Regions from separate parts of the Massilia sp. GCM10023247 genome, predicted to be linked through region 2. Evidence: predicted binding sites of a transcription regulator. Region 2 holds the regulator's gene; the other holds the start of a gene.
What was found. Region 2 encodes sigma-54, which starts transcription at its own class of promoters, with help from an activator protein. Its sites were predicted from a motif close to TGGCANGNAANCTGCTTT; they were not measured.
Positions count from the first base shown of each region.

Region 1: a site for sigma-54 is predicted at 3,601-3,618, ahead of ACFPAH_RS15500 (pilin). Genes of this name have one in related genera too.

Region 1 covers NZ_JBHSIB010000020.1:7,411-14,519, forward strand. The annotation lists gene ACFPAH_RS15485 (methyl-accepting chemotaxis protein) at 1-185, shown strand, start outside; gene ACFPAH_RS15490 (glycoside hydrolase family 97 protein) at 247-2,280, opposite strand; gene ACFPAH_RS15495 (hypothetical protein) at 2,494-2,889, opposite strand; gene ACFPAH_RS15500 (pilin) at 3,101-3,538, opposite strand; gene ACFPAH_RS15505 (tetratricopeptide repeat protein) at 3,803-4,279, shown strand; gene ACFPAH_RS15510 (hypothetical protein) at 4,276-4,677, opposite strand; gene ACFPAH_RS15515 (pentapeptide repeat-containing protein) at 4,674-5,360, opposite strand; gene ACFPAH_RS15520 (hypothetical protein) at 5,453-5,767, opposite strand; gene ACFPAH_RS15525 (tripartite tricarboxylate transporter substrate binding protein) at 5,848-6,822, opposite strand; gene ACFPAH_RS15530 (porin) at 6,877-7,109, opposite strand, start outside.
Region 2 covers NZ_JBHSIB010000002.1:21,199-28,307, forward strand. The annotation lists gene ACFPAH_RS00095 (KpsF/GutQ family sugar-phosphate isomerase) at 1-874, shown strand, start outside; gene ACFPAH_RS00100 (KdsC family phosphatase) at 874-1,419, shown strand; gene lptC (LPS export ABC transporter periplasmic protein LptC) at 1,456-2,058, shown strand; gene lptA (lipopolysaccharide transport periplasmic protein LptA) at 2,074-2,661, shown strand; gene lptB (LPS export ABC transporter ATP-binding protein) at 2,661-3,422, shown strand; gene ACFPAH_RS00120 (RNA polymerase factor sigma-54) at 3,438-4,910, shown strand; gene hpf (ribosome hibernation-promoting factor, HPF/YfiA family) at 4,974-5,327, shown strand; gene ACFPAH_RS00130 (enoyl-CoA hydratase/isomerase family protein) at 5,442-6,524, shown strand; gene ACFPAH_RS00135 (hypothetical protein) at 6,586-7,109, opposite strand, start outside.

The sequences.
Region 1 (7,109 bases), on a different contig from region 2:
CGAAACTGGCCGAAATCGTGGCCGTGTTCAAGCTCGACGCTGCGCTAGACGTAACGGCCGGCGCGCCCGCGCGTCCGGCGGCGAAAGCGGCGCCGGCGCCGCGCCCGGGCGCGCGCCTGGCGGCCCCGGCGCGCCAGGCTGCCCGCCACGCAGCGCCCGCCGAGGCCGGCGAGGAATCGTTCTAAGGCGGCCCGGCGCGGGCGGAACCTGGCGAAAACACACGACGGGCGGGAACCGCCCTGCCCTTCAGCGCTGCGGCGTGAAGCGGATCGCCTGCCCGCCGCCCGGCGCCAGGCGCAATTGCAAGGTATCCCCGGCCGTCACCCTGCGCTGCTCGACGACCAGGTCGAAGCGCCGCTCGCTGCGGTAGTCGGCGCGGTCGCCGTCGCGGTAAATCTCGGCCATGTAGGTCTTGCCGGGGTCGAGGAAGGCGAGCGGCAGCGCCAGCGTGCGCGCCTGGCCGTCGGTGACGGCGCCCACATACCAGTCCTGCCCGCCCCGCTCCTTGCGCGCGATGGTCGCGTACTCGCCCACCGCCCCGTTGATCACGCGCGTATCGGCCCAGTCGGTCGGCACGTCGCGGATGAACTTGAAGGCGGCCGGGTACTTCTCGTAGTTCTCCGGCAGGTCGGCCGCCATCACCAGCGGCGAATAGATCACGACGAAGTTGGCCAGCTGCTTGGCCTGGGTCGAATTGAAGACCTTGCCGTCGGCGCCGACCAGGCTCAGGACGCCGGGCGTGTAATCCATCGGCCCGCTGAGCATGCGCGTAAACACCAGTTTTGCCTCGTGGTCGACGCTGTTGGGCGGGTTGCCCCAGGCGTTGTACTCGACGCCGCGCGCGCCTTCGCGCGTCAGCCAGTTCGGCCAGGTGCGGCGCAGGCCGGTGTCCTTGACCGGTTCGTGGGTGTCGATGGCGATCCGGTATTTCGCCGCCTCGGTCACGGCTTTCTGGAAGTGGCGCACGCCGTCCTGCGAATCGTAGTGGCCGTAGCGCGGCTTGCCGTCGCGCCCCGTAAACTGCATGCCGCCCGCCTCGTGCACATAGCCCGACTTGACGCTGTCGACGCCGTGTTTGGCATAGAGCCGGTAGGCCGCGTCCATCTGCCGTTCGTAGGCCGGCAGGTTGGCGCCGGTCTCGTGGTGGCCGACCAGGCGCACGCCTTTCGACTTGGCGTAGGCCGCCAGGCCAGGCAGGTCGAAGTCAGGATAGGATCGGGTGAAGCTGAAGTCGGCGCCGCCGTGGCCCCAGTCGCTTTCCCAGCCCAGGTTCCAGCCCTCGACCAGCACGCCGCGGAAACCGTTCCTGGCGGCGAAGTCGATGTAACGCCTGGTATTGGCCGTGTTGGCCGCATGCTTCGGCCCCGCGTTCCAGGTGCCTTGCTGCAGGTGCATCTCCCACCAGACGCCCACGAATTTCGACGGCTTGACCCAGGAGACGTCGCCCAGCTTGTTCGGCTCGTTCAGGTTGAGCACGAGGTCGGACATGTACAGGCCAGCCGCATCGTCGGCGATCTGCATCGTGCGCCAGGGCGTGGTAAACGCCCCGCTGCGCACCACCGCCGGGCCGTAGGAAGACGGCGCCAGCATCGCGCGCAGCTTCTGCCCGTCCACCTTGCGCAGCCACATCGAGGCATAGTCGACCAGGGCCGCTTCGTGGAAGGCGATGTGGGTGCCGTCCGCCAGGCGCAGGGTCAGCGGGGTGTTGGCGATGCCGATCTCGGCGAGCGGCGCCTTGCGGATCTCTTCTTCCAGCCCCGGCAGCTCGCCGGCCGGAATCCACCATGCGGTGGCGGGTTGCGCGACCGTGAATTCGGTCAGCTCGTCGAGGATCTCGACCGTCTGGAGCTGGGACTGGGCCGGGAATTCGTAGCGGAAGCCGACGCCGTCGTCGTAGATACGGAACACGAGCGCGAGCTTGCGGCCGGCATGCTTCTTCTGCTCGAGCTCGACGCGCAGCTCGCGGTAGCGGTTGCGCACGAACTGGCGCTCGCCCCAAGGCTGCTCCCAGGTCGAATCGTGCTCGCTCACGGCCTGCCGCTGCAGGCTGAAACCGCCGTCGAGCCGGGGCGCGTTGGCCAGGTTGAAGCCCAGGCGCGACAGGCCGATCACCTCCTTGCCGCGCCGCTTGACCGCGTAACCGAGCTTGCCGGCGCCGTCGACCTGCACCTCGACGTCGATAAGCTGGCCGGGAGAGCTAGCACCGGCAATGCGTTGTTGTGCCCACGCATTCAGGCAGAGCGTCAGGGAAGCGGCCAGGACGGCGGCGGTGCGATACATGCTCAACGGTGGTCTCCTCTCGCCACCTGTTTGAGGTAGCAAAACTACGTATTGTTCGGATAAGTGAAGGGAATCATAAGCCAAAAACTGTAACTCCACTACCAAAGTTGCTCGCTTATGCCTGCCCTGGCCTGGCCAAGCCCAGCGCCGCCGCCGCCGCCGGGCGAAAAAAAAAGCCCGCGATGACGCGGGCTTCGTTGATGCTGGAAAGGCTTACTTGGTCTGGGCGGTCGCCGAGACGTGGGCGCCGTGGTTTTCCGGATGGGCTTCGGTGCCCACTTTGGCATCGGCCTTCAGCTCGGCCTTGGCATCCTTCGCATCGGCTTTCAGCTCGGCCTTGGCATCCTTGGCATCGGCCTTCACGGCAGCCTTGGCATCCTTGGTGTCGGTCTTGGCGACTACCTTGCCTTTGGCATCGGCCGTGGCTGCCTTTTGGGCTTCCTTGGTCGTGGCCTTCAGGTCAGTCCTGGCTTCCTTGGTGTCCACCAGAACCGCGGTGTTCGCATCCTTGGTTTCGACAGTCGTTTTCGCGACAGGCGAATCCGGCACTTGGGCGAATGCGGTGGTAGCGAACAGGCCGGCGATCAGGGTGGCAGTGATTTTTTTCATGGTGCAGCTCCTCGGTTAGTTGTCGTCTCAGTGCACATTGCATATGTCACTGAACCGATAACGGGGCGGTTACGGAAGCTGTTGACCGATTTAACAATTTCTTACATCGCTGGCAATTGCTTACAAGTAAGGCAACGCCTGTTCCAATGAAAAAACCCGCACGGTGTGCGGGTTTTTCCGGTCCCTCCACCAAGGTGGAGGTGGGATCGTATTACTTGGCCAGGCCTTTGGTGACGGCGTCACCGCTCGTAGCCCAGGTCACGGCGCCATTGGCATAGGTCGGGGTCAGGATGTACGTATCGGTTGCGACCACGCCGCCGTAGGCTTTAGGGGCTGCAGTGATGACGCCGTTTAAGGTCGTCACGGAATCGGCGTAGGCTTTCGGGCTGCCAGCTGCGATATTTTCAGGAATGCCATGCTCGCCGCCATCGCAGCCGGTCACGGTGCCCAGATCCTGCGCACACATGTCGACAGCGATCTTCACAGCCGAGGTCGAAGCGACGACTTCAGCGTACTTCGACTTGTCCATGTACTTCGAGTAGGCCGGCAGAGCAATCGATGCCAGAATACCAATGATGGCAACCACGATCATCAGTTCGATCAGGGTGAAGCCCTTCTGTGCTTGTGCTTTGTATTGGGAAAATTTCATAATAGCTCCGTCAGTTTAGGTGAGTGTTCATGCAGACTTGTGTGTGCCTTACGTGTTTCTATACAGCAATGACCGTGCCAGCCCGAAACGACCCGATTTTCGTGGATTTGGATGGGCCAACGGGCCCGCCAGGCCGGATTTGGCGCCGCAAACGGGGTTTCACCGCAGCTTGGCACCCTGAAATGGGGTGTCAGCAGGATGTTGGCGCCAGCGCCAGGGGTATCAACCGTGTCGGAGTCAGTCCGCACTCGCAAGGAGCCGCAGTTGGAATTTATTAGTGTTGGTGCCGCCATCAGTTTGACGGAATGGAGCGAGAGTACGTTCCGGCGCAGGATTGCCGAGGGTTCGGTCAAGCGCAAGCTCGAGCCCGGAGTGAACGGCAGGTCGATGGTGGATGTCGAGTCGATCCAGCCCCATCTCTGCCTTGCCCTCGACGAGGACGACATCGCGCTGGTCAAGGCGGCGGACGCGGGCGACCCCGAAGCGCAGACCGACCTGGCGCTGCTGTTCCTGGCAGCGGACAAGACGAAGAGTGCGCTGTACTGGCTCGAGCTGGCGGTCAAGAAGGAGTACGCGAATGCGATGTACTACCTGAGCCTTTGCCACATCGACGGCAAGGGCGTCCCGCAGGACGAAAACCTGGGTTTGATGTGGCTGGCCCGGGCCGCCGTCCATGGCAGCGTCATCGCCCAGGACCATATGCAGGCCGTACGCGACAAGCTGGCCCTCAGCCCTGCCTAGACCCCGGGTCCCGCTTCGCCGCACCACGCGAGCTCACCGCGCGGCACCGCGGCATGCAGCACGAAGCGGATCGCATTCACCAGGGGCTGCGCCGCGTCGAAGGACGCGCCGCCGGCACCGTCGTCCCGCACCAGCGCAACGCGCCAGTGCTCCTTGCTGCCCTCGCAATTGACGCACACGACCTGGAACACGGCGCCTGGCTGCGCCTCCCAGCGCAGCAGCCAGCAGCGCTCTCCGGGGGCCGGATAGCCGGTCGCGATGCCCTGCAGCGCCAGCTTCCCCGCCAGCCAGAAGGCCAGCTCGGCGCCATAGGTTTTCGGCGCGAGCTGGCAGGCCTCGGGCAGGATCGGGACGAAGCGCCGGCTCCGGAAGCGCGCCAATTCCCGCACGGCCTTCATCCGACGTTCAGGCCCATCGCCCGCACCAGCTCGGCCGCCTGGCGCCGCGAGATGGTCGCGCCCGCGAACAATTTGGCGTTGACGAGTTTCAGGCCGCCGAGATCCGCTTCGCGCAGGTCGGCGCCGTCGAAGCGGGTGTCCTTGATATGGGCGTCGCGCAGGCTGCCGCCGGCGAACACGGCTTCGCGGAAATCGCAGCCGGACAGGTCGGCATCGGCGAAATCCAGGCCGTTCAAGGTCATCTTCCGGAACGACATGCGGCGCAGGTCGGCGCCGATGAGCAGGCTGTCCTCGAAGGACAGGCCGAGGTAGCTGACTTCCTCGAAGGCGGCGCCGGTCAGCTTGCAGCTGCGAAAAGAACACGAGGCCAGCTTGGCGCGGCGCCAGCTGGTGTTGTTCAGGTCGGACGATGCGAAGTGCGCGTCGACCAGGTCGCTCGACTCGAAATCGGCATGCCCTGCCCGGCAGCGCTGCCAGCGGGTACGCGCGAGCGTGGCGGCATAGAACGAGGTCTCGGCCAGGACACAGTTGCGAAACACGGCTTCCTGCAAATTCAGGCGCGAGAGGTCGGCGCCAGAGAAATCGCAGTCCTCGAAGACCAACAGGACATCCTGGGACAGCAGTTGTTCGACGCGCGAACGGTCGACCGTTTCGCTGGCGAGGGTGATGGTGTAACGTGACATGCAAGCTCGATGGAGACGACTCGGCCGCACAGGATACACGCGCCGGCGGTCCGGCACATCCCCCTTTGAAGCGGGACTCTAGAGGAACGGTGTCAGCGCGTCTCGATGTGCGCCGTGCCGTGGATGACGCAGGCGCGGTTGACGTCTTCCAGGAAGCGGATCGCCTCGCCTTGCGACAGCGAGGCGGGGATCAGGCGCGCCAGCGACGCCTCCTGGCTGACGCGATCGAGGCCGTAGGCAATGCTGCGCGAGACTTCGCGCGCCGGCTTGCCGTCGCTGTTATAGAGCGAATCGTAAACGCCGACCTCTTCCCACAAGGGGACGAAACCGGGGCTGGTCGAATCCTCGAAGACGATGACGGGCGCGTCGCCGCCCTCTTCGCGCACGAGGCGGAATACAAAACTCATTGCTTGCTCTGTTGAACTCGGGATGGAAACGGATGCTATCACGAGCGCGGGCGGCGCCGCGCATGGGTTTGGCCAGCCCCCTAGCGCTCGCGCACCAGGTTGAACTGCACGGCTCGGCGGTTGTAGTCGGCGACGGCTTGCCGGATGTAGCCGGTGAGCGCGTCGCCGGTGAGCGAAAACGGGTACAGCCCGGCCTGCGCGCGCATCTGCGCGAATTCCGGCGTCGCCTCGATGCGGGCAAACGCCGCCACCCAGCGCCGGTAGTCGGCCTCCGGCACGTCCGGGCCCATCCAGACGCCGCGGATCACCGGCCAGACGACATCGTAGCCCTGCTCGCGGGCGGTCGGCACCCCGGCCAGGATGCCGGGCAGGCGCCGTTCGGACAGCACCGCCAGCACCCTTACCTTGCCGGGGCCGGCGTACAGCAGGGCTTCGGAAGCGTCGCCCGAGATCGCCTGGACGTGGCCGGCCTCCATCGCGACGGCCTGCTCGCCGCCGCCTTCGAGCGCGACGAAGCGCATCTTGCGCGGATCGATGCCTGCCTTGCTGACCAGCAGCGCCATCTTCATCCAGTCCTGGCTGCCGATGGTGCCCGACATGCCGATCAGGACGCGCTGCGGATCGAGCCGCATGGCCTTGACCAGGTCGCCCAGCGTGCGGTAAGGCGAATCGGCGCGCACGGCGATCATGCCGTAGTCGGTGCCGAATGCCGCGACCCAGCGCACGTCGCCGACCCTGGCCTTGCCGAATTTGCCGCGCGCCAGGTTCAGGACCGAGCCGCCGGAAAACGCCACCAGGGTATTCGGTTCGCTGCGCCGTTGCGACACCAGCGTGTGCCAGGCGACCGCGCCGACCCCGCCCGGCAGGTAAGCGAGCTTCAGGTCGGGCGCGCCGGGCATGTCGTGCAGGGCCTGGCGCGCCAGCTTGCAGGTGACGTCCATCGCCCCGCCCGGCTTGGACGGGACCAGGCATTCGGGGCCGGCCTGGCGCGCGGCGACGACAGGCAGGCAGGCCGCGGCCAGCAGCGGCAGCAGGAGGGGGCGCAGTAGGTTCACGGCGTCATCATAGCCCGTCGCGGCCGGTAGCGCGGCCGGAGCTTAGAAGCGGGCTCAAAAGCGGTGCTGGATGCCGGCCGTGACGCCGGTCTGCGTGCTGCCGAAACCGGGGTCGTCGCGCGACAGCCCGACCAGCTGGCCGTTGTCGGCCCGCGCATGGGCCGCCGACAGGTAGAGCGTGGTGCGCTTGGACAGCGAAACCATCGCGCGCGCCACGAGCATGGTCGGATCGGCGTCCGCCGCGGCCGGCAGGTGCTTGGTATTGATGTGGTAGACGGCGCCGGTCA
Region 2 (7,109 bases):
ACGCGCCGTCGCAGTGTTGTATGCCTGCACCGGCCGCGTGGTCGTCTCCGGCATGGGCAAGTCCGGGCACATCGCCCGCAAGATCGCCGCCACGCTCGCCTCGACCGGCACCCCGGCCATGTTCGTGCACCCGGGCGAAGCCGCCCACGGCGACCTCGGGATGGTGACGGCGCAGGACGTGTTCATCGCCATCTCGAACTCCGGCGAATCGTCGGAACTGATGGACATCCTGCCGGTGGTCAAACGCATGGGCGCGCCCCTGATCGCGATGACCGGCAAGCCGCAATCGCGCCTGGCGCTCCTCAGCGACGTCCACCTCGACATCTCGGTGGCCAAGGAAGCCTGCCCGATGAACCTGGCGCCGACCGCCAGCACCACGGTCACCCTCGCCCTGGGCGACGCGCTGGCCGTCGCGCTGCTCGACGCGCGCGGCTTTCGCGAGGAAGACTTCGCGCGCTCGCATCCGGGCGGCGCGCTGGGCCGGCGCCTGCTGACCCACGTGCGCGACGTGATGCGCAGCGGAGACGCGATCCCCGCCGTCGCCCCCGACCTGCCGCTGGCCCGCGCCCTGCTCGAGGTGAGCCAGAAGGGCATGGGCATGACCGCCATCGTCGACCCGGACTACAAGCCGCTGGGCGTGTTCACCGACGGCGACCTGCGCCGCCTGATCGAACGCGAGCAGGACTTCTCCAAGCTGACCATTCGCGACGTCATGCACGCCGGCGCGCGCACGGTCCACCCCGACCAGCTGGCGGTCGACGCGGTGGCGATCATGGAAGAATTCCGCATCAACCAGATGCTGGTGGTGGACTCGAGCGGCGTGCTGGTCGGCGCGCTGCACATCCACGACCTGACCCGCGCCAAGGTGATCTGATGATGACCGCATCGATCACACCTCTGGCCCACATGGAACGCGCCGCGCGCGTCAAGGTCATGATCTTCGACGTCGACGGCATCCTGACCGACGGCAGCCTGACCTATGGTCCGGACGGCGAAGTCACCAAAACCTTCAACGTGCTCGACGGCCTCGGCATCCAGCTGCTGCAAAAGACGGGCGTGGCCACGGCCATCATCAGCGCGCGCAATTCGCCGATCGTGAATGCCCGCGCCAGGGACCTGGGCATCACCCACGTCTGGCAGGGCTTCCACGACAAGCGCGTCGCGTTTGCCGAGCTGCTGGCGCAGACCGGTCTCGCGGCCGAGCAGTGCGGCTACATCGGCGACGACGTGATCGACCTGCCGCTGCTGACCAAGGTCGGCTTCGCCGTCACCGTGCCCACCGGCCACCCCGAGGTGCAGCACCGCGCCCATTACGTCACCAAGGCGGGCGGCGGACGCGGCGCCGTGCGCGAAGTCTGCGATCTCGTGATGCGCGCCCAGGGCAGCTACGAACAGGCGCTTGCCCCGTATTTTGCGTAACACGGACACGGACCCGGACACCCTATGGCCACCTACGTGAACAAACGCACCGCGCACCGCTGGCGCACGCTGGGGCTGATGCTCACGGCGGTGTTCTTCGCGTTCGGCAGTTTCTGGCTGCTGCAGGCGATCCAGTCGGAAGACGCGGCCAGCGGCGCCAATGCGCTCAACGAGCCCGACTACATCGTCGAGAACTTCAGTTTCGTGCGCATGACCGAAACCGGCTCGCCGCGCTACGTCATGTCCGGCGAGCGCCTGGTGCACCATCCGGGGCCCGACATGTCGGTGGTGACCCGGCCCGTGGTCGAGAGCATGGCGCCGGGCCGCCCGCGCATGACGCTCGACGCCGAGCGCGGCGAGGTGTTTCATGGCGAGAACCGCGTCGAACTGATCGGCAAGGTCGACATCCTGCGCCCGGCGACCCCGACCAGCGAAGCGCTGCACGCCCAGACCGACGCGCTGACCGTGCTGGCCGACGACGAAATCATCAAGACCGAGCGCCCGGTACGCATGACGCTCGGCGCGGCGACGGCCGAAGGCATCGGGCTGGTGGCCGAGAACCCGGCCCAGAAGCTGCACCTCGGCGGGCGCGGCAAGATCGTCTACCCGCCGCGCCCGAACGGTGCGACCACCCAATAACAGGAACGAAACCACATGAAAAAATTGCTTGCCGCCGCCTTCCTTTCGCTGCTGTCGCTGTCGGCCTCGGCCGAGAAGGCGGACTCGCTCAAGCAGGCCGTCGTCGAATTCGATTCGTTCGATATCGACGAAGTCACGCAGACCCGCATCCTGACCGGCAACGTCATCGTCACGCGCGGCACGCTGCTGCTCAAGTCCGACCGTGCGCTGCTCAAGGAAACGCCGGAAGGCTACATGAGCGTCACCCTGACCTCGGCGCCGGGCCGCGTGGCCACCTTCCGCCAGAAGCGCGACGGCGGGCCGGACCTGTGGATCGAGGGCCAGGCCGAGCGCATCGAATACGAAGAGCGCGAAGAAGTGGTGAAGCTGTTCTCGAAGGCGATCGTGAAGGAACTCGAGAACGGGCGCGTGACGAATGAGCTCCGCGGTCCCTACATCTCCTACGACAACCGGCGCGAAGTGGCGGCCGTGCGCAACGACCCGAGCGGCCAGACCAAGGCCGGCGGCGGACGCGGCACCCTGATCATCGCTCCGCGCAACACCGCGCCGGCTCCCGCGCCCAAGGCGGGCGCCGCGCCGGCACCGGCAGCAGGGAAAAAATAATGAAGGATGATCACGACAAGCGCAGCACCCTGGTCGTGCGGGGGCTGCAGAAAAGTTACGGCAAGCGCCTGGTCGTGCGCGACGTCTCGCTCGAAGTCGGGTGCGGCGAAGTCGTCGGCCTGCTCGGCCCGAACGGCGCCGGCAAGACCACCTCGTTCTACATGATCGTCGGCCTGGTGCCGTCGGACGCCGGCACCATCGAAATCAACGGCACCGACATTTCGAGCCTGCCGATCCACCGGCGCGCGGTGCTCGGCCTGTCCTACCTGCCGCAGGAAGCCTCGGTGTTCCGCAAGCTGACGGTGGAAGACAATATCCGCGCCGTGCTCGAACTGCAGCACGACGAAAACGGCAAGGCCCTGGGCAAGGCGGCGCTCAACGAGCGCCTCGACTCGCTGCTGGCCGAACTGCAGATCGAGAAGCTGCGCGAGAACCCGGCGCTGTCGCTGTCGGGCGGCGAGCGGCGCCGCGTCGAGATCGCGCGCGCGCTGGCGACCAACCCGCGCTTCGTGCTGCTCGACGAACCGTTCGCCGGGGTCGACCCGATCGCCGTGATCGAGATCCAGCGCATCGTGCGCTTCCTGAAGGAGCGCGGCATCGGGGTCCTGATCACCGACCACAACGTGCGCGAGACGCTCGGCATCTGCGACCGCGCCTATATCATCAACCAGGGCGCCGTGCTGGCTTCGGGCCGCCCTGACGACATCATCGCCGACGAGTCGGTACGACGCGTCTACCTCGGCGAACACTTCCGCATGTAGTCACGATAGCGCCCGATGAAACAATCCCTGCAACTCCGGACTTCGCAGCACCTGGCGCTCACGCCGCAGCTCCAGCAGTCGATCCGCCTGCTGCAGTTGTCCACGCTCGAACTGCACCAGGAGATCGAGCAGATCCTGTCCGATAACCCGCTGCTCGAGCGGATCGACGACCCGCTCGACAACTCGGTGCGCCTGCTCGCCGACGGCGCCATCAACGATGCGCCGGTCCAGCAGGCCGAGGCGCCGGCGCCGGGCGGCGAGGAAGCCGCAGCGCCCGCCGAGGCCGGCGAGGGCCTCGACGGCGGCGGCGATGTCGAGCGCGGCGAGGCCGACGCCGATTGGGGCGAGGCACCGCGCGCGGCCAGCGGCGACGGCGACGACGACGGCCGGCCGCAGCTGGGCGCGATCGGCGTGACGCTGCGCGAGCACCTGTCGGAACAGGTCCGGGTCACGGGCGCGAGCGCGCGCGACCGCGCGCTGGCCGAACTCGTAATCGACGCCATCGACGACAACGGCTACCTGGAAGAGCAGCTCGACGAGATCCACGCGCGCCTGCCGGCCGAGCTGGAAGTCGAGATCGAGGAACTGCGTTGCGCGCTGGCGCTGGTGCAAAGCCTGGACCCGGTCGGCGTCGGCGCGCGCAGCGCCAGCGAGTGCCTGGCCCTGCAGATCCGCCAAATGCCGGGCGTGCCGCTGGTGACGCGGCGCATGGCCCTGAAAATCGTCGAGGGGTATCTGACCTGGTTCGCCCAGCGCGAATTCAACAAGCTGAAAAAGGCGCTCGACTGCGACGACGAAGACCTGCGCGAAGCCCAGGCCGTCATCCGCCAGTGCAATCCGCACCCGGGCGCGGCCTTTGCGTCGAGCACCTCCGACTACGTGGTACCGGACGTTATTGTCCGCAAGAACGGGGCCGGCTGGAGCGTGATGCTCAACAGCGAAGTCATGCCGCGCCTGCGCGTGAATAACCTGTACGCGGCATTGCTCAAGCAGGGCAAGGGCGAAGGCCAGATGAGCGCGCAGTTGCAGGAAGCGAAATGGCTCATCAAAAATATGCGCCAGCGTTTCGACACGATCCTGCGTGTGTCCCAGGCAATTGTCGAGCGCCAGCGCAACTTTTTCAGCCATGGCGCGGTTGCCATGCGTCCCCTTGTGCTTCGTGAGATAGCTGATACACTAGGCCTACACGAGAGCACCATTTCTCGTGTAACAACTCAAAAATTCATGCTGACCCCCCACGGCATGTTTGAGCTGAAGTATTTCTTCGGAAGCCACGTCGCCACCGAAGCGGGGGGCGAAGCCTCTTCGACGGCGATTCGGGCGCTCATTGCGCAACTGACAGGAGCAGAGGACCCCAAGAACCCATTATCCGATAGCAAGATCGCGGAAATGCTCGGTGAACAAGGCATGGTCATCGCGCGCCGCACGGTTGCAAAATACCGCGAGGCACTCAAGATCCCTCCCGTCAGTCTCCGCAAATCCTTGTAATGACGGCAGCCAGGCGCGCGCCATGCGCGTCACGGACGCCGTTCCTTTTTCAAAGGAGTGTGTATGAATCTCACCATCAGCGGTCACCACCTCGACGTAACCCCCGCCATCCGTGAATACGTACAGAACAAGCTGGAACGCATCACCCGCCATTTCGATCAAGTGATCGACTCCCATGTGATCCTCGCCATCGACAACCTGACCGAGAAAGAAAAAAGGCAGAAAGCCGAGATCACCATGCGCCTGTCCGGCAAGACGGTGCACGTAGAGAGTGTGGCGCAAGACCTGTATGCGGCGATCGACCTCCTGATCGACAGGCTGGATCGCCAGGTGATGAAGTACAAGACCATCCTGCAGAACCATAGTCACGAGGCGCTCAAGCGCCGCCCTGAAGGCGGAGAGGCTGTTGCTGTCTAATCGGCAACGAAGCACCGTCTGAACGAGGGCGCCGGAAGGCGCCCTTTTCACATTTGGGACTCAGTACTCGCCGGCTTCGGTAAAATGCATGTCTTTCACACAAGCCCTAGAACCATGACAGACCATGTCCTGACCCGCGTTGCCAACGGCACCGGCGTGATTACCCTCGACCGGCCGCAGACCCTCAACTCGCTGTCGCTCGCCATGGTGCGGCGCCTGGCCGAGACCTTGCTGGCCTGGCGCGACGATGCCGCCGTTGCCGCCGTCGTGATCACCAGCAGCAGCCAAAAAGCCCTGTGCGCGGGCGGCGACATTCGTTTCTTCCACGAGGTCGGCAACTTGCCTCCGACCGGCGGTAGCGCCCTGCTGGAAGACTTCTTCACCGAAGAATACGCGCTCAACCACCTGATTCACTTCTACCCGAAACCGTATATCTCGATCATGGATGGGGTCGTCATGGGGGGCGGCATGGGCATTGCCCAGGGCGGTCCCGAGACCGGCCTGCGCATCGTCACCGAGCGCACGAAAATGGCGATGCCGGAAGTGAACATCGGCCTGTTCCCGGATGTCGGCGGCAGCCATTTCCTGTCGCACGCGCCTGGGCAACTCGGCAACTATCTCGGCCTGACGGGCTTGACCATCGGCGCGGCCGACGCCTTGTATGTCGGGCTGGCCGACCTGTTCGTGCCAAGCGCGCGGCTGGGCGAGCTGAACGCGCTGATCGCGTCGACGCCGGGCGCGCAGCTGGCGGAAAGGATCCGCGCCTTCGGCGCCGGCCATGCGGACGATGCCGGCCCCGCCAGCCTGGAAGCGGCACGCGCTGCGATCGACACCCATTTCGGCGCCGGTTCGGTGGCGGCGATCATGGCCTCGCTCGAGACCGACGCCAGCCCGTTCGCGCAAAAGGCGCTGGCCGCGATGCGCCAGCGTTCGCCGCTGCTGATGTGCGTGACCCACGAGCTGCTGCTGCGCGGCGCCTCGCTCGGGGTGGCCGACTGCCTGCGCCTGGAACGCTCGCTGGTGCGCCGCAATTTCGAGCACGGCGAAGTGCTCGAAGGCATCCGCGCGCTGGTCATCGACAAGGACAATGCGCCGCAGTGGAATCCGCCGACGCTGGGTGAGGTGACGCCCGAGATGGTGGCGCGCTTTTTCGAGCCTGTGTGGCCGGCGTACGCGCACCCGCTGCGGCACTTATAAATAACTAAGCACCTGTAACGTCAACAGCCACGACTGATAACCCTTCGGCAAATCTATATTATCAGTCGCGACAGTATATTGCTGGAACAACATTCGCGTCGCGCGCCGCATGGGCAAAAGAAGAAATAATCCAAAGTAATTGCACAACTGCGCCAGTTACTTGCTGCCCAGCTTTAATTTTTGTGAATTCATTTGCGATGGCGTTTTTCGACAAGAACGAGCAGGCCAATACGCACTTTCGCCGCAGTCGAAAGTCTCGTTGAAGGTCCGTAAGATACAAATCAATATTTTTTGGGTCGCCTTGTCGAACTCTGCTAATGTTGGTTTGGACACCGTCCAAATTATAGGTGTAAGCGAACTTGTCGTGTAATTTCTTTAATAATTGCGCCTTAGTGAAAAACATATGACCGAGATTTTTAACGCCTTGACCAACTACTTCATGCATTTTGGATGCGGATACTGATTCGTCACCGTATTTTGAATGAATAAAGGTAATAGTGCCCTCTGAGCTATTCAAGGTTATATGGTCCGCCCATTCTGTTCCTAGGTCATCGCAAAAAATATAATCATCGTTAGCGTGAATTG